DNA from 4 places in the Streptomyces sp. NPDC002403 genome. Region 2 is predicted to be linked to each of the others. Evidence: riboswitches for the same ligand, from Rfam matches in the RefSeq annotation. Region 2 holds a riboswitch; each other region holds the start of a gene.
The links. Region 2 has a riboswitch for cobalamin ahead of ACWCPY_RS05525 (CbtB domain-containing protein). Riboswitches for the same ligand answer to the same signal wherever they lie in the genome.
Positions count from the first base shown of each region.

Region 1: another riboswitch for cobalamin. It lies ahead of ACWCPY_RS06730 (cobalamin biosynthesis protein); the one in region 2 lies ahead of ACWCPY_RS05525 (CbtB domain-containing protein).
Region 3: another riboswitch for cobalamin. It lies ahead of ACWCPY_RS03140 (prenyltransferase/squalene oxidase repeat-containing protein); the one in region 2 lies ahead of ACWCPY_RS05525 (CbtB domain-containing protein).
Region 4: another riboswitch for cobalamin. It lies ahead of ACWCPY_RS15045 (ribonucleoside-diphosphate reductase subunit alpha); the one in region 2 lies ahead of ACWCPY_RS05525 (CbtB domain-containing protein).

Region 1 covers NZ_JBSFBQ010000004.1:60,690-64,836, reverse strand. The annotation lists gene ACWCPY_RS06735 (cobyric acid synthase) at 1-1,313, opposite strand, end outside; gene ACWCPY_RS06730 (cobalamin biosynthesis protein) at 1,310-2,308, opposite strand; cobalamin riboswitch at 2,454-2,582, opposite strand; gene ACWCPY_RS06725 (hypothetical protein) at 2,735-2,965, opposite strand; gene ACWCPY_RS06720 (anion permease) at 2,988-4,147, opposite strand, start outside.
Region 2 covers NZ_JBSFBQ010000003.1:196,646-200,792, reverse strand. The annotation lists partial or broken gene ACWCPY_RS05540 (tetratricopeptide repeat protein) at 94-441, shown strand; gene ACWCPY_RS05535 (GNAT family N-acetyltransferase) at 625-1,131, shown strand; gene ACWCPY_RS05530 (CbtA family protein) at 1,214-1,987, opposite strand; gene ACWCPY_RS05525 (CbtB domain-containing protein) at 2,015-2,233, opposite strand; adenosylcobalamin (AdoCbl) riboswitch at 2,237-2,385, opposite strand; gene ACWCPY_RS05520 (histidine phosphatase family protein) at 2,493-3,095, shown strand; partial or broken gene ACWCPY_RS05515 (glycoside hydrolase family 16 protein) at 3,286-4,147, shown strand, end outside.
Region 3 covers NZ_JBSFBQ010000002.1:144,260-148,406, forward strand. The annotation lists gene ACWCPY_RS03130 (energy-coupling factor transporter transmembrane component T) at 1-265, opposite strand, end outside; gene ACWCPY_RS03135 (SCO2322 family protein) at 262-948, opposite strand; gene ACWCPY_RS03140 (prenyltransferase/squalene oxidase repeat-containing protein) at 945-2,219, opposite strand; cobalamin riboswitch at 2,330-2,463, opposite strand; gene ACWCPY_RS03145 (DinB family protein) at 2,569-3,138, shown strand; gene ACWCPY_RS03150 (MBL fold metallo-hydrolase) at 3,189-4,147, opposite strand, start outside.
Region 4 covers NZ_JBSFBQ010000011.1:6,710-10,856, forward strand. The annotation lists gene ACWCPY_RS15045 (ribonucleoside-diphosphate reductase subunit alpha) at 1-989, opposite strand, end outside; cobalamin riboswitch at 1,132-1,267, opposite strand; gene mctP (monocarboxylate uptake permease MctP) at 1,428-3,062, opposite strand; gene ACWCPY_RS15055 (DUF3311 domain-containing protein) at 3,059-3,313, opposite strand; gene ACWCPY_RS15060 (GntR family transcriptional regulator) at 3,541-4,147, opposite strand, start outside.

The sequences.
Region 1 (4,147 bases), on a different contig from region 2:
AGGAAGCGCCGGCGGAACGCGTCGCTCTCCAGCGAACCGTGCCAGTGGGTGCCCCACACGGCGCCGACCCGGCAGCCGTCGAGGAACGGCTCGCCGCCGCGCACGTCCGCCACGCCGTGGTGGATCTCGTATCCCTCGACCGGCGCGCCGAGCGCCTCGCCGACGGGCCGGGCCAAGGTCTTCTCGCGGTCGAAGCGGATGCGTACGGGGAGAAGGCCGAGGCCCTCGACCCGCCCGGCCCGCGACTCGACCTCGTCCTCGATCTGCTCGCCGAGGAGCTGGAAGCCGCCGCAGATGCCGAGGACCGGCCGGCCCTCGGCCGCGCGCCGCGCCAGCGCGTCGGCGAGGCCGCGCTCGCGCAGCCAGGCCAGCGCCTTCACGGTCCCGCGGGTGCCGGGCACGACGACGAGGTCCGCGTCGGAGAGTTCCTCGGCGCGGTCCACGAACCTGACGACGACGCCGGGCTCGGCGGCCAGCGCGTCCACATCGGTGAAGTTCGACATCAGCGGCACTGCGCACACCGCGACGCGCAGCACGTCCTCGCCGTGCGGCGGCGCGACCACCGATTCGCGCACGGCTCCGCGCAGCGAGACCCGCAGACCGTCCTCCTCGTCGATGCCGAGGCCGTGGGCGAAGGGCAGCACCCCGTACGTCGGCCGCCCGGTGATGTCCCGCAGCATCTCCAGGCCCGGCTCCAGCAGCGACACGTCGCCGCGGAACTTGTTGACGAGATAGCCGGCGATCAGCGACTGGTCCTCGGCGGCGAGCAGCGCCGTCGTACCGAAGAACGAGGCGAAGACACCGCCGCGGTCGATGTCGCCGACGACCACCACCGGGAAGCGCGCCGCCCGTGCGATACCCATGTTCACGATGTCCGTGCGCCGCAGATTGATCTCGGCCGGGCTGCCCGCGCCCTCGCAGATCACCGCGTCGTACGTGCTCCGGAGCTGCTCCAGGCAGTCCACGACCGTGGAGAGCAGTGCCTGCTGCCGTCCGCCGTGGTAGCCGCGGGCGCTCATCTCGCCGACCGGCTTCCCCATCAGGACGACCTGGCTGGAGCGGTCGCTGCCGGGCTTGAGCAGGACCGGGTTCATCAGCGCGCTCGGCTCCACGCGGGCGGCCTGGGCCTGCATGGCCTGGGCGCGCCCGATCTCGGCGCCCTCGCGGGTGACGAAGGAATTCAGCGACATGTTCTGCGCCTTGAAGGGCGCCACCTTCACGCCCCGGCGCACGAGCCAGCGGCAGATGCCCGCGGTGACGACGCTCTTGCCCGCGTCGGAAGTGGTTCCGGCGACCAGCAGCCCGCCGCTCATGCGCTTCTCCGTCCTGCGATGCGGGGCCCCGCCGTGCGGCGCCCCGTGATCCGTCGTGCGGCCAGGGCCGCGCCGAGCCGTCCCGCCACGCACACGCCGAGGGCCAGCGCCCCCACCCGGCGCGACAGCCGCACCGCGCGCTCGATGTCCTCGGTCTCCACCGCCCGGCCCGTCTCCCCGTTGAGCACGGGGCGGTGTTCGACCCGGCCGCCGTACGCGAGGGTGCCGCCGAGCCGTACGCCCAGCGCGCCCGCGAACGAGGCCTCCACCGGGCCCGCGTTGGGGCTCGGATGCTTGGCGGCATCGGCCCGCCAGGCGCGGACCGCTCCGCGCGGCCGCCCCCCGGCGGCCACGGCGAGCAGGGCCGTGAGCCGGGCACCGGGCCAGCCCGCGAGGTCGTCGAGGCGGGCCGAGGCCCAGCCGTAGCGGCGGTGGCGGGGCGACTTGTGCCCGACCATGGCGTCGAGGGTGTTGGCGGCCCGGAAGCCGGCGAGCCCGGGGACCCCGGCCAGCGCGCCCCACACCAGGGCGCCGACCACGGCGTCCGAGGTGTTCTCCGCCACGGACTCGACCACGGCGCGGGCTATCTGCGGACCGTCCAGGGACTGCGGGTCGCGCCCGCACAGATGCGGCAGCCGCTTCCGGGCCAGGTCGATGTCACCGGCCGTCAGGGCGGAGCCGATGGCCCGTGCCTCGCGGCCCAGGGAGGTGCCGCCGACGACGGACCAGGTGGCGGCCGCGGTCAGCGCCACGGAGGCGGCGGGGCTGCGGCGTACGGCGTGGGCGAGCAGCGCGGCACCGCCCGCGGCGCCACCGGCGCAGACGAGGGTGTGCAGCGTGCCCCACCCGCGGTGGTCGTGCCACAGTCGGCGCTCGACGACCGCCGCGGCCCGCCCGAAGGCGGCGACCGGGTGTCCCCGGCGGGGATCACCGAGCAGCAGATCGCCGATCAGACCGGCCGTGGCGCCGTACGCGAAGATGCGGTCGGCTCGCACGGCTCAGCCGGCCGTCGCGCCTCGGCGGACCTTCGTACAGGAGGCTCTCGGCGAGAGCACCGGAACAGCGGACGCACGGCAGCCGGGCATGGCGATATGTCCTCACTCAGGGTCCGCGCCCTGGTTCGACGTGACCGGCGACGAGAGTCTCCTGGCTCCCGGATCCGCGGTGCCCCCGGCCTTCCAGCCCGCTCGCGCGTGCCGTGACTTCCGGTGTGGGGGACCGCTCCCCGGTGACAGTGGCGGGACCGCGCCGGATTCGCACCGGCTTCCTCTGCTGTCGCCGTAATTGGCTCCGGCAGTCCACCACGCTCCGCGAACGCCCGTCAACCTGCCGTTGACCTGCGGCGGCGCAGTGTGCTGATACCCACATCGGGCCGGACACCTGTGGTGTCCGGCCCGACGGGGGAGCGTACGCGGGGTGGTTCAGGCGACGATCAGATAGATGCCGTACGCGACGGCCGCCGCGCACAGCGTGAAGCAGACGTACGCGCCGGCGCGGGCCAGCAGCACCGAGCCGCCGGAGCCGCCCTGCGCCGCCGGTTCCGGCTGCTTGGAGAGGCCGACGATGCCCAGGGTGAAGAGGCCCACCAGCGCGACGGTGACGACGAGGGAGACGCCGAATACGGAGCCGAGGGCTGCCCAGTCGATGTTCATGCTGAATCCTTAGACGGCCGGGTCAGACGGTGGCGGGTCGCGCCGGGTCCTGGGTGGTTCCGGCCGGGGCCGGAATGGTGGTCATGAGGTCCTGGGCCATTGCCTGGGCCGTGGTGGGCGGCGGGCTGACGGCGGCGATGGCCGTGGTGACGACACCCGCGGGCTCGTCGTCGACGTCCGCCGGCGCGACATCGTCGTGGCCGACCGGCTTGCGGCGGGACACCAGCCAGATCGCACCGGATCCCGCGACCAGCAGCGCCGCGACGACCACGACACCCCAGGTGCCCTGCTTGGTGAGGAGTTCCGCGCCCGCACCGACCAGACCGGCGGCCGGCAGGGTCAGACCCCAGGCGACGAACATCCGGGTGGCGGTGGACCAGCGGACCACACCGCCCTGGCGGCCGAGGCCCGCGCCCATCACGGCGCCGGAGCAGGACTGGGTGGTGGAGAGGGAGAAGCCGAGGTGCGAGGAGGCCAGGATGACGGTGGCCGCACTGGTCTGGGCGGCGAAGCCCTGCGGCGGCCTGAGGTCGGTGAGGCCGCTGCCCATGGTGCGGATGATGCGCCAGCCGCCCAGGTAGGTGCCGAGCGCGATGGCCGTACCGGCGCAGACGATGACCCAGACCGGCGGGTTGGCGCCCGGGTGCAGGACGCCGCCGGTGACCAGGGCCAGGGTGATGATGCCCATGGTCTTCTGCGCGTCGTTGGTGCCGTGGGCGAGGGAGACCAGCCCGGCCGAGGCGATCTGGCCGGCCCGGTACCCCTTGGCGGTGGCCTTCTCCTGGGCGTCGTTGCGGACCTTTCCGCCGATCCGGTACGTCAGCCTGGTGGCCAGCAGCGCGGCCAGACCGGCGACGATCGGGGCGGCGAGAGCGGGGAGCAGCACCTTGGTGACGACGGTGCCGCCGTTGACGGACGACCAGCCCGCGGACATCACGGCCGCGCCGATCAGACCGCCGAACAGGGCGTGCGAGGAGCTGGAGGGCAGTCCGACCAGCCAGGTCAGCAGATTCCACAGAATGGCGCCGACGAGTGCCGCGAAGATGACTTCTGTTCGCAGCCCGTCCTCGTTGATGATCCCGCCGGAGATCGTCTTGGCGACCTCCACCGACAGGAACGCGCCGACGAGATTGAGAACGGCGGACATGGCCACCGCTGTCTTCGGTCTGAGTGCACCGGTCG
Region 2 (4,147 bases):
TGCGGCCATTGCACGACGACCGAGCGGCAGCTGGGTCGATGGCTGGACGGAGTCGGACGCGATCCGGGGACGGTCCATGAAGGAGGAGGTCAAGTGAGCGACACCTACTACGAGTTCGGCACGGCTGCCGACCGCTGGGACCGTGCGCAGATGTTCTTCGAGGCGAAGGAGTACATGTCGGCGGCCCGGATCCTGGAGGGGCTGGTCGAGGAGGTCCCGGAGCAGGTGTCGCCGCGTCTGCTGCTGGCCCGGACCTACTACCACTCGGCCCGGCTCGCGAAGGCCGAGGCGGAGCTGCGGGCGGTGCTGGAGCGCGACCCGGTGGAGCACTACGCGCGGCTGATGCTCGGGCGCACCCTTGAGCGCCAGGGCCGGAGCGCGGAGGCGGCCGGTCATCTGCGGATGGCGGCGGCGTTCTCCGGCGACTTCGGCTCCGGCTCCGGCTCCGGCTCCGGCTCCGACCAGGGCTCCGGCCCGCGTTCCGGCCGGGCGGTCTCCCGGGAGCCTTCGGCCGGGTGAGCCCCGGGCCGACCGGCAGCGCGTCCGGCCGGGTCCCTCTCGGACCCGGCCGGGCCGTTCAATTCGGATGCCGGCCACCCGCCCCCCGTGATACTTCACTCACTCATGACCGACCTCGGAACTCCTCGCCTCCTGCTCCACCTGATGAATGCCACCGATGCCCTGCGGGTGATGACCGGCACGCCGGGAGACGGCGCGCACTGGGCGCCCGGCTACCCGTCCCCGGGCGAGAGGGCCGCGGCCGAGCGCTTCCTCGACACCTGTGCGAGGAACGGTGATCCCAGCCCCTTCGGCTCGTACGAGATACGGCGCCGCGAGGACGGACAGGTGATCGGAGGGATGGGATTCCACGGCGCGCCGGACGAGAACGGGCACGTCACGATCGGCTACGGCCTCGTCCCCTCGGCCCAGGGGCTGGGTTACGCCTCCGAGGCCCTGCGCGCCCTGCTGCGGTTCGCCCGCGATCAGGGCGTGGGCTGCGTGCACGGTGACACCGATCTGGACAACATCGCGTCCCAGCGGGTCATGGAGGCCGTCGGCATGCACCTGGTGGGGGAGGACGAGAAGTTGAAGTACTACCGGATCGACTGGGGCCGGCAGGCCGAGGAGTGAACCGGCCCAACGGCTGGACCCCGCCGGGTGCCGGCTCCCGGCGGGGTCCAGGTCGTCGGACGGCCCGCATGCGGCGCGCCGGTCAGCCGGCCGCCGTGGCCGCCCGTTCCGCGCCGCTGTTCCCGGCCGTGACGGTGCCGGCTCCCGGTGCGAGAAGCCATTCCGTCAGATGACCGAAGACCAGGCCGAAGGTCACCCAGAGGGTGGCCTGCACGGCGAGGGTGCTCAGCCGGAACTCCCACAGCAGGGTGGCCGGGAAGTCCTTGCCGACCTCGTTGAACGAGGGCAGGAACGCGTAGGCGAGGCCGATCACCAGGACGTATCCGGCGGACGCCGCGATCGTCGCGTTCCAGTTGCCCAGACGGGGAGCCAGCCGTCTGCCGAGCATGACCGCGGCGACGGCCAGCAGCACGCTCAGGGCCACCATCAGGAAGAACAGAGCGGTACGCCGGCCGATGGTGTCGGGGTTGCCGACGGCCGGCGGGTTGGCCGGGTACTTCAGGAACGGCACGACGTACACCGTCAGCAGCGCCGCGCCCGCGATCAGTGCGGCCGTGGCCCGTGGGCCGAACCTGCCGATCCGGCCGAGGGCGTAGCAGAAGACAAGGGCGGCGATGCCGCCGATCGCCACACCGAAGACCAGCACACCGGTGGCGAGGCCGGCGGTGGACTGCATGGTGCGGCTGACCAGCTCCTCGCCGCCGTCGTGGTGATGACTGTGCGACTCCTCCAGGGCGATGGCCGCGTCCACACGCGACTCACCGAGGAAGAAGGCGACGAGCAGGGCGAGCACACCCGCGACGAGGCCGGCCAGCATGCCGCGCACGAGCAGGGCTCTGACAGATATGGAGTTCATGGGGCTTCCCCTGGATCGGACGGTACGTCAGTGGCAGGGGAAACCGAGGAGGTGGCGGCCGTCGTGGACCCACTCGTGGACACCTTCGCCGGAGATGACCGCGGTGGCGCCCTGCTCGGCGCCGACGAAGTACAGCAGTACGAGCATGAGGATGCCGAAGAAGACCGCCCAGGGGGCAATGGCCTTCAGGGAGATGGGGGTGATCGCCGGTACGGCGGTGGTGGCGGGGGCAGCGGTCTGTGCCATGGCAGAACCTCCTGAGGGAACACGCGTCCCGATCGTGGTGCCTGAGACGTGGGTGCTGGGTCTGACTTCCCGCACAGGTACGGGTTCACAGTGGCGCGACCGTGCCGGATTCTCACCGGACTTCCGTCACACCCACGTCATGTTGGCCGTGACCATACCGCTTGGGGACAGGTGCCGCCATGGTGCCGGCAACCGGGCCGGCCGGCCCTGATGCCATGGTGGGCACGGAGGGGCCGGAGTTCAGGGAGTTGACTGGGTCATGGCAGTACAGGTGATGTTGATCTCACCGGCGCTCAACGCCGCGCTGCGCGAGGCGCGCTTCGACGGCGACGCACCGCTCGACGCGGCCGGGGTCCGCCGGGCCCGGGCCGCCGCGGCGGCGGTGCCCGGGGCCGACCGGCTGCTGCGCGGACCGTCCGGGCGGTGCGCCGCGACCGCCGAGGCGCTGGGGCTGTGCGCCGAGGCCGAACCGGCTGTCCGTGGCTGGGACATGGGCCGGTGGAGCGGTCGACGGCTTGCCGCGGTGAGCGCGGCCGAGCCGGAGGGTGTGTCGGCCTGGCTGACCGATCCTTCGGCGGCTCCCCACGGCGGCGAGTCGCTGCTGGAGCTCTGCGCCCGGGCCGGGCGCTGGCTGGAGACACTGGCGTCCACCGAGGAGGTGGCGGGCGCGGAGGGTCGCCGCGTGCTGGGCGTCGTGGAGCCGGCGGTGGTGCGGGCCGTGATCGTGGGGGCGCTCGACCTGCCGCCGGAGGCGTTCTGGCGGCTGGATGTCGCCCCGCTGACGCTGACCGGACTCAGCGGGCGGTCCGGCCGGTGGAACCTGCGGTGCGGACAACCGCTGTCCCCGGCGCCGGCCGAATGATCCCGTCCGATCGTGTACGGACCCGCCGTTGGATCCAAGAACTGTGGTCCGTACCAAGGTCTTGACACGGTGTTGCTTCACTTCTTAAATCGCATACAGAACCAAGACCTCTCCCTGCTCCCCCCACAGCGGCCGCTTGTCAGTTTCATGACAATTACCGGCCGCTCCGTTCCGCACGGGAAGGACCCCCATGACCTCCCCCCATCTCCCCCGGCGCCTGCTCACGGCCGCGCTCTGCACACTCTCCGCGCTCGCCCTCGTCCCGGCCTCCTCCGGCCTCGCGGCCGGGGTGCCCGCACCCGGGCCGCGTACCGCCACGACGACGGCGGCCGCGACCTTCACCGACGACTTCGACGGCCCCGCGGGCTCCGCCGTGGACGGCGCCAAGTGGCAGATCGAGACCGGTGACAACGTCAACAACCACGAACGGCAGTACTACACGGCCGGGAACCGCAACGCGGCACTCGACGGCCAGGGCCATCTGGTCATCACCGCGCGCCGCGAGAACCCGAACAACTACCAGTGCTGGTACGGGACGTGCGAGTACACCTCGGCACGGCTGAACACCTCCGGCCGGTTCACCCAGACGTACGGGCACGTCGAGGCGAGGATGAAGGTGCCGCGCGGCCAGGGCATGTGGCCGGCGTTCTGGATGCTGGGCGACGACATCGGCCAGGTCGGCTGGCCGAACTCGGGCGAGATCGACGTCATGGAGAACGTGGGTTTCGAACCGTCCACGGTCCACGGCACGTTGCACGGCCCGGGCTACTCCGGCTCCGGCGGCATCGGCGCCGCGTACACCCTGCCCGGCGGCCAGGCGTTCGCCGACGACTTCCACACCTTCGCCGTCGACTGGGCACCCGGCTCGGTGACCTGGTCGGTGGACGGCAACGTCTACCAGCGCCGTACGCCCGCCGATCTGGGCGGCAACGCCTGGGTGTTCGACAAGCCCTTCTTCCTGATCCTCAACCTCGCGGTCGGCGGCTACTGGCCCGGTGACCCCGACGGCAGCACCGCCTTCCCGCAGCAGCTCGTCGTCGACCACGTGCGGG
Region 3 (4,147 bases), on a different contig from region 2:
CACCGACGACGAACAGCCCGATCCGGATGAACGCCCCGTACGAACGGGCCCACGGCGCGTCCGTGCGGCGCGCCGCCACGACGTAACCGGCCACCCCCACCAGCATCCCGAGCAGCAGCGGATTGGTGGTCCGGGACGCGGCGGTGGCGAGGCCGAGCGCCCACAGCCACCAGGCCCCGGCGGGCAGGGCGTTGCTCCGGTTCGCCTCGGGGGCGCGCAGCGGGCGGCTGCGCGCCAGGACAGCGGAGCCGGTCGGGGCGGTCATCCGCGGCGGCGGCGGGACTGCACGACCGCGGCGACGCCGAGGAGGAGGACGGCGCCGACCCCGACGAGCACCCCGGCGGAGGGGCCGGAGGAACTGCCCGGACCGGAGGACGCGGCGGACCCGGCCGGCGCGGCCGAGGCGGAGGCGGATCCGGCAGGCGTGTCCCGCCCGTCGTCGGAGACCTGCTCACCGCAGCCCGAGGCCGGGTAGCCGGTGATCGCGCAGAGCATCGCGTCACTGCTGTACCGCAGCGGCTTCGCCACCGCGGCGAGCGCCTCCGCGGCGCTCGCGTCGGGGCTCACCCGCGCGCACGCGGTGCGCGGCGCGGGCGGTGTCTCACCGGCCGGGGCGTCCGAGGCCGTGCCCGGGTCGATGACGAGCGCGATCCGCTTGGTGCCGTCCTCGGCCGGGGTGTTCGCGCATATCTTCGTGAAGTCGGGGGCGCTGCGCGGCTTCGCCGAGTCCTGGGAGTCCTCGCTCACCGAGAACCGGAAACCCTGCACCGTCCCGTCGTCCGGCCGGACCAGGGACGGGCCCTGGGTGGCGTACGTCCAGTCGGAGCCGGAGTTCTCCCAGAACGACCAGTACCGGTAGCCGGCCGCCTGGGCCGGTCCCGCGCCGAGCACGGCCAGGACGGCGCCCAGGACCACCAGCAGAGCGGTGGTCCGTCCCGCGCGCCTCACGGCTGCCGGTTCTTGCGGCGGCCGCTGATCAGGAAGAACGCGATCGCGGAGAGGACGAGGCCGATGCCGATGTACCACCACACGCCGCCGATCACGTCGTCGCCGCTGTGGACCTGGTCCTTCTCGGTGGCCTCGTACCCGGTGTCGGCGGACGGGTCGGGCGTCACGACGGCGGCGGGCTCGGGGCCGGCCGCGTTCAGCCGGGCGACCAGGTCGACGCCGCCGAAGTCCCGGGCGTCGTCGCCGGTCGAGTGGGCGGCCAGGATCAGCTGGGCGTAGGCGGCCGGGCCGCTCCGGGCGGCCCAGTCCGCGGAGTTCTTCTTCAGCCAGCCGATGGCCCCGGCCGCCTTGTCCTGGTGGCCGGAGGCGGACAGGGCGACGACCGCGTCGGCGGTGTTGCCGAAGTCGGGCTGCGGGGTGGTGTCGGTGGCACCGGGCATCGGCGCCAGGTCCAGGTGGTTTCCGCCGGCGAGGGCGCCGACGAGGTAGTGGGCGCCGTTCTGGGCGGCCTGCTCGGGCGTGAGGCCGGAGCCCGGGTGGCAGCCGGGCGCCTTGCCCGCGGCGTTGTTCCCGACGGCCATCGCCTTGCCCATCGTGCCGAGCACGGCGGCCGCGGTGGCATCCGCGTTCGCGGTGAGCTTCCCCTTCTTGTCGGGCTGGTACGCGAAGGCACCGCCGTCCTTGCCGCCGCACGGGATCGCGAGCGCGAGCAGTGGGTCGTAGGGGGTCTTCCCGCCGGGGGTCGTGATGTCCGCGAGCCGCTGCCCCTGCCGGGCGAGGGCGCCGATCACCAGGGAGGTGGAGTTGGCGTCGCTGGGCGCTTTGGCGGTGTAGCCCCAGCCGCCGTCCTCGTTCTGCACGGACTTCAGCCAGCGCACCGAGTCGTTCACGGTCTCCCGGTGCCCGCCGACCTCGACCAGCGCCTGGGCGGCGGCCGCGGTGGCGTTGGTGTCCCGCACCGTCTTCGCGTCGCACGGCTTGGAGACATCGGGCCGGAACGCGGCGTAGGAGCCGTCGGCGCACTGCTGGGAGACCAGCCAGTCCACCGACTTCGCGGCCGGAGTGACCCCTTCCAGCCGCTGGGCGAGGAAGGACATCGACTGCCGCCACACCCCGTCGTAGGTGGGGTCGCCCGTGCCGTACAGCCCGGCGGGCAGTGCGGCGGACGGCGAGGGCGAGGGGGACGGCGCTGCGACCGCGACCGGCGCTGCGGCCGCGCAGAGCACGGCGGCGGTGGCGGCGAGCGTCGCTGCGCTGCGGCGTACGGTCATGGCGGGCGGGGCCTCTCCTGCGGGGTGAACCGGGCACAGGCACGCTCAGGCACCAGGCTCCGGCTCCGTATACCTCGACGGTGCCGACCACCGGTGGGTCCGGTGGTCCGAGCCGGTCACGACCGCGGACAGGGCATTCCGACTCACCGTCTCCCAGACGGTTCACGGCTGCGTGGTCAGTGCCGGATTCGCACCGGCTTCCCCCTGAACGGGCATGATGACGACCCGCACACTCTACCGGGCGGGCCCGGCCGGGCCCGGGGCGGCTTCGGCCCGCCGGCGACGCGGAACACCCACCGGAGGGCAACGGGGGAAACCCACTGGCGAGTTCGGCCCCGAACGGACGACCATGTCCCGCATGAGCGATCAACCCGCACGCTGGACCCAGGCGACCGTCTACCCCGACATGTGGGCGGACCCGGACGACGACCCCCGCAGCAAGGAGGGCACGAACCCGGAGGGCGAGCTCGCGACGCTCGCGGAGTATCTCAACGACTACCGGCTGACCCTGCGGATGAAGTGCGACGGCCTGGACGCGGAGCAGCTGGCCCGCCGCTCGGTCCCGCCGTCGACGCTGTCACTGCTCGGCCTCCTGCGCCACCTCGCCGAGGTGGAGCGGGACTGGCGCAACTGGATCACCGACGGCGAACCGCTGCCCAAGCTGTACGGCAAGCGTGACGCGGACTTCGACGGAGCCGTCGCCGACCAGGCCGTGGTCGACGCCGCCTACGCCGACCTGGAACGCGAGCAGGCCGCGACCGACGCCGCGCTGGCCGGCCACCCGGACCTGGGCGAGCGGCTGGGGAAGGACCGGATCTCCGTCCGGGAGCTGCTGGTGCACAGGATCGAGGAGTACGCCCGGCACTGCGGGCAGGCCGACCTGCTGCGCGAGTGCATCGACGGACGGGTGGGCCAGTGATGCCCGGCCGGTGAGCCGAACCGCGCGGGGCGGAGCGGCCCGCCCCGCACTCACACGGCCGTGTACGTCACCGGCTCGCTCCCCGGCACCGCCTCCGCGCGCCCGAGCTTCACCAGCCGCCGCAGATGGGCCTCCGCCTCCGAGACGGCGATGTTCCGGGAACCGTGCGGGATCTGCTCCCAGGGCCGGTTCCACTCCATCCGCTCGGCCAGCTCCCACGGCGTCAGCGGCTCCGCGAGCAGTCCGAGCAGCCCGGTGAGCCGCTCCTCGTGATGGCCGAGGAGCTCTTCCACACGTCCCGCCGCATCGGTGAAGGCGTACTGATGGGCGGGCAGCACCTCGGCGGCCCCGAGCCGGCCGATCCGCTCCAGCGAGTCGAGGTAGTCGCCGAGGGGATCGCTCACCGTCGTGTCGTCGGGGTCCTCGTACAGCCCGATGTGCGGACTGATCCCCGGCAGCAGATGATCCCCGGAGAAGAGCCGCCCCCGGCCCGGCAGATTCCCCGGATGTTCCTCCTCCAGATGCAGGCACACATGCCCCGGTGTGTGCCCGGGCGTCCAGATCGCCCGCAGCCTGCGCCCCGCCAGATCGAGCAGCTCACCGGGGACGATCTCCCGGTCCGGCAGCGCGGCCCGCAGCCCCGGCAGCGCCCGCGCCCGCCCCCCGGCGGCCGCGGCGGCCCGCAACGGCGCGAGGTGCTCCTCGGGTGCGCCGACCGCCGTGAGCTTGGCCGCGAGATACGTCAGCCATCTGCCGGGTTCGGACTCCCGGGTACGGCGCACGATCGCGGTGTCCGCCGCGTGCATGGCGATCCAGGCCCCGGAGGCCTCGCGCACCTGCCCGGAGAGCCCGTGGTGGTCGGGATGGTGGTGGGTGATGACCACCCCGTGGATGTCGGCCACCTCCGTACCGACGGCGGCGAGCCCGGCACCGAGCGTGTCCCATGCCTCGGGGTCGTCCCACCCGGTGTCGATCAGGACCGGGCCCCGGTCGGTGTCCAGGACGTGCA
Region 4 (4,147 bases), on a different contig from region 2:
CGCAGCTCCAGGAACTCCTCGATGTCCGCGTGCCAGGTCTCCAGGTAGACGGCGGCGGCGCCCTTGCGGCGGCCCCCCTGGTTGACCGCGGCGACGGAGGCGTCCAGCGTCTTCAGGAACGGCACGATGCCGTTGGAGTGCCCGTTGGTGCCGCGGATCAGCGAACCGCGGGAGCGGATGCGGGAGTACGAGAGACCGATGCCGCCCGCGTGCTTGGAGAGCCGGGCCACCTGGTGGTAGCGGTCGTAGATCGAGTCGAGCTCGTCCAGCGGGGAGTCCAGCAGGTAGCAGGAGGACATCTGCGGGTGCCGGGTGCCGGAGTTGAAGAGCGTGGGGGAGGAGGGGAGGTAGTCGAGCCGGCTCATCAGCCCGTACAGCGCCGCCACTTCGTCCACGGCGCGCTGCGAGTCGTCCTCGGCGAGCCCGGACGCGACCCGCAGCATGAAGTGCTGGGGCGTCTCGACGACCTGGCGGGTGTGCGGGTGGCGCAGCAGATAGCGGCTGTGCAGGGTCCGCAGCCCGAAGTAGCCGAAGCGGTCGTCCGCGCCGTCGGCGAGCGAACGCTCCACCAGCGCGTCGAGGGCGGCCGCGTGGCGGGCGACGAACGCGGCGGTACGGTCCGCGATCAGGCCCTCGCGGTGCCCGACGGCGACCGAGGCGGAGAAGGAGACCGCGCCCTGCCCGGCCGCCTCGTCCGCGATGGTGAGGGTCAGGAGCCGGGCGGCGAGCCGGGAGTAGGCGGGGTCCTCGGAGATCAGGCCCGCGGCGGCCTCGGTGGCCAGCGAACGCAGCTCCGCCTCGTCCGCCCGGGCGCTGCGGCCGCGCAGCGCGGCGGCGGCGACCCGGCCGGGGTCGGTGTCGGGCAGATCGGCGGTGAGGTCGGTCAGGGTCCGCAGCAGTGCGGTCCCCGGTCCGTCCTGTGCGGCTGCCTCGGACTCGGCTGCTGCGGACGCGGCGACTGAAGCCGGATCGGCTGGCGCGATGGTCACGTGGTGCTCTCCCTCGCTCGGCTCGGGGCCGGCGGGGAACGGGGCAGCCCTGCGGACGCGCAGACCCGGGGCAGGGCAGCGCTCCGCACGGCGTCCACCGGCCCAACCGCGAGGCCCGGACGTCTGGGCATCCGGTTCGGTCGAGCCGGATGCGCTGCCGGCAGGTCATCGGACTGACTCGGGGGTGCACAAAAGCGCACTGAATACACCGTTGCGGGACAGTTCCGGATTCGCACCGGATTCCCCTGCGGCGACAGCGAGGAAGAGCATACATGTGGGGGCTGCCCGATGAGGCAGCCCCCACATGTTGTGTCGCGTCGACCGGGCCGGACCCACAGAACGAGCCGTACGGCCCTTTCCCGGGCCGGGCGACCCGATCACGCCGACGGCCCGCCGCGCCCCGCTGGAGGGGGCTCGACGGGCCGTGGGCGCGGATCGTCAGTGGCCGCCCGGCGCCCCCGCCGTGGCCGGCGGGAGTTCCGCCTCGACGCCTGGGTCGCCCGCGTCGGCGGTGTAGTCGGCCGGGGAGGTCTCGTCGATCCCGGCGGGCGCCTTCACGGCGTTCAGGACGAAGGTCAGCACCACCGTCACGACCACGTTCAGCACGAACGCGGTGAGGCCGATGTAGCCGATCTCGCCGATGCCGGGGATCTCCGCGGACGAGCCGCCGAAGTGCTTCTGGGTCGGCGAGGCGACCCCGTACGCGGCCACCGTCCCGTACACCATGCCGACCGCCCAGCCCGCGAGCAGCGCCCAGCGGTGGAACCAGCGGGTGAACAGGCCGCCGACCAGGGCCGGCATCGTCTGGAGGATCCAGATGCCGCCGAGCAGCTGGAAGTTGATCGCGACCGTCTTGTCCATGGTGAGGACGAAGGCGAGCGCGCCGACCTTGACCAGCAGCGACACCAGCTTGGAGACCTTGGTCTCCTGCTCCGGGGTCGCGTCCGGCTTCAGGAAGTCCTTGTAGATGTTGCGGGTGAAGAGGTTCGCCGCGGCGATCGACATGATCGCGGCGGGCACCAGCGCGCCGATGCCGATGGCGGCGAACGCGACGCCCGCGAACCAGTCCGGGAACATGTTCTCGAACAGCTGCGGGATGGCCAGCTGCCCGTTGTCCACCTTGATCCCGGCGGCGATGGCCATGAAGCCGAGCAGCGCCAGCAGGCCCAGCATCAGCGAGTACAGCGGCAGGATCGTGGTGTTGCGCCGGATCACATTGCGGCTGCGGCTGGAGAGCGTCGCCGTGATCGAGTGCGGATACATGAACAGCGCCAGCGCCGAGCCCAGCGCCAGGGTGGCGTAACCCCACTGGCCCGCCTCGCCCGGCGCGAGCGCGCCACGCGGTTTGCCGGTGGCCGGGTTGGTCTGCGAGAACGCCTCGCCCGCCTTGGCGAAGATGTCGTCGAAGCCGCCCAGCTTGATCGGGATGTAGATGATCGCCACCGCGATGACCAGGTAGATCAGCCCGTCCTTGACGAAGGCGATCAGCGCGGGTGCCCGCAGTCCGGACGAGTAGGTGTACGCGGCGAGCACCGCGAACGCGATCAGCAGCGGCAGGTCCTTGACGAACCAGTGGGTGTTCTCGCCGCCGCCGACGCCCATCACGTCCAGCACCGCCTGGATGCCGACGAGCTGGAGCGCGATGTACGGCATCGTGGCGAGGATGCCCGTGACGGCGACCGCCAGCGACAGGCCCTTGGAGCCGAAGCGCCCGCGCACGAAGTCCGAGGTGGTGACGTACCCGTGCTTGTGCGAGACCGACCAGAGCCGCGGCAGGAAGGTGAAGATCAGCGGGTACACCAGGATGGTGTACGGCACGGCGAAGAAGCCGGCCGCGCCCGCCGCGTAGATCGCCGCCGGAACGGCGACGAAGGTGTACGCGGTGTACAGGTCGCCGCCGAGCAGGAACCAGGTGACCCAGGTGCCGAACGACCGTCCGCCCAGGCCCCATTCGTCGAGGCTGGCCTCGTTCTCGGCCTTGCGCCAGCGCGCCGCCAGGAAGCCCATGACCGTGACGGCCACGAAGAAGAAGATGAAGACGCCGAGCGCGACGCCGTTCACGCCGTCCTTCATGCCGGCTCACCTCCCTTGCGGGCGCGCTGGTCACGCTGCCACAGCTTGTACGCGATCATCGTCAGCGCGGTGGAGATCAGCACCCAGAGCATCTGGTACCAGTAGAAGAACGGAATGCCGATGAAGGTGGGGTCCACCTTCGCGTACGAACTCACCCAGAGCATCGCCACGAACGGCGCGACGAGACAGAGGGCGATGACCACCCGCACCGGTGTGACGGTGGGCGGTTTTCCTTCTGGGCCTGCTGGCATGCGGCGACTCCGTCCCCTCGCTGATCACCTTGTAATGCGCAGGAAATCTAGGGGAGGCTTCCGGTCACCGTCACCCCCTGTCCGCATTGCGGTCCGGCAACGGTCCCCTGAGTGGGTACTTCTGTTCGTGATTCCGCCAGGCGTACGGCAGTTGGTCCGTACCGAGATGTACGAAAGGCCCCCGCGGAGTGATGCTTTCCGCGGGGGCCCCGAGTGGTGTTCCGGGCTCAGTCGGTGGGCCGCTTCAGGCGCGCCACGAACTTGTACCGGTCGCCCCGGTAGACCGAGCGCACCCACTCCACCGGCTCGCCCTGTCCGTCGAGCGAGTGCCGGGAGAGCATCAGCATGGGCAGGCCCACGTCGGTACCGAGCAGGCCGGCCTCGCGCGGGGTGGCCAGCGAGGTCTCGATGGTCTCCTCGGCCTCGGCCAGCCGCACGTCGTACACCTCCGACAGGGCGGTGTAGAGGGAGGTGTACTTCACCAGCGAGCGGCGCAGCGCGGGGAAGCGTTTGGCCGAAAGGTGTGTGGTCTCGATCGCCATCGGCTCGCCGCTGGCGAGCCTCAGCCGCTCGATCCGCAGCACCCGGCCGCCGGTGGTGATGTCGAGCAGCCCGGCGAGGGTGTCGTCGGCCGTCACATAGCCGATGTCCAGCAGCTGGGAGGTCGGTTCGAGGCCCTGGGCGCGCATGTCCTCGGTGTACGAGGTGAGTTGCAGGGCCTGCGAGACCTTCGGCTTGGCGACGAAGGTGCCTTTGCCCTGGATGCGCTCCAGCCGGCCCTCGACGACCAGCTCCTGGAGCGCCTGGCGCACGGTGGTGCGCGAGGTGTCGAAC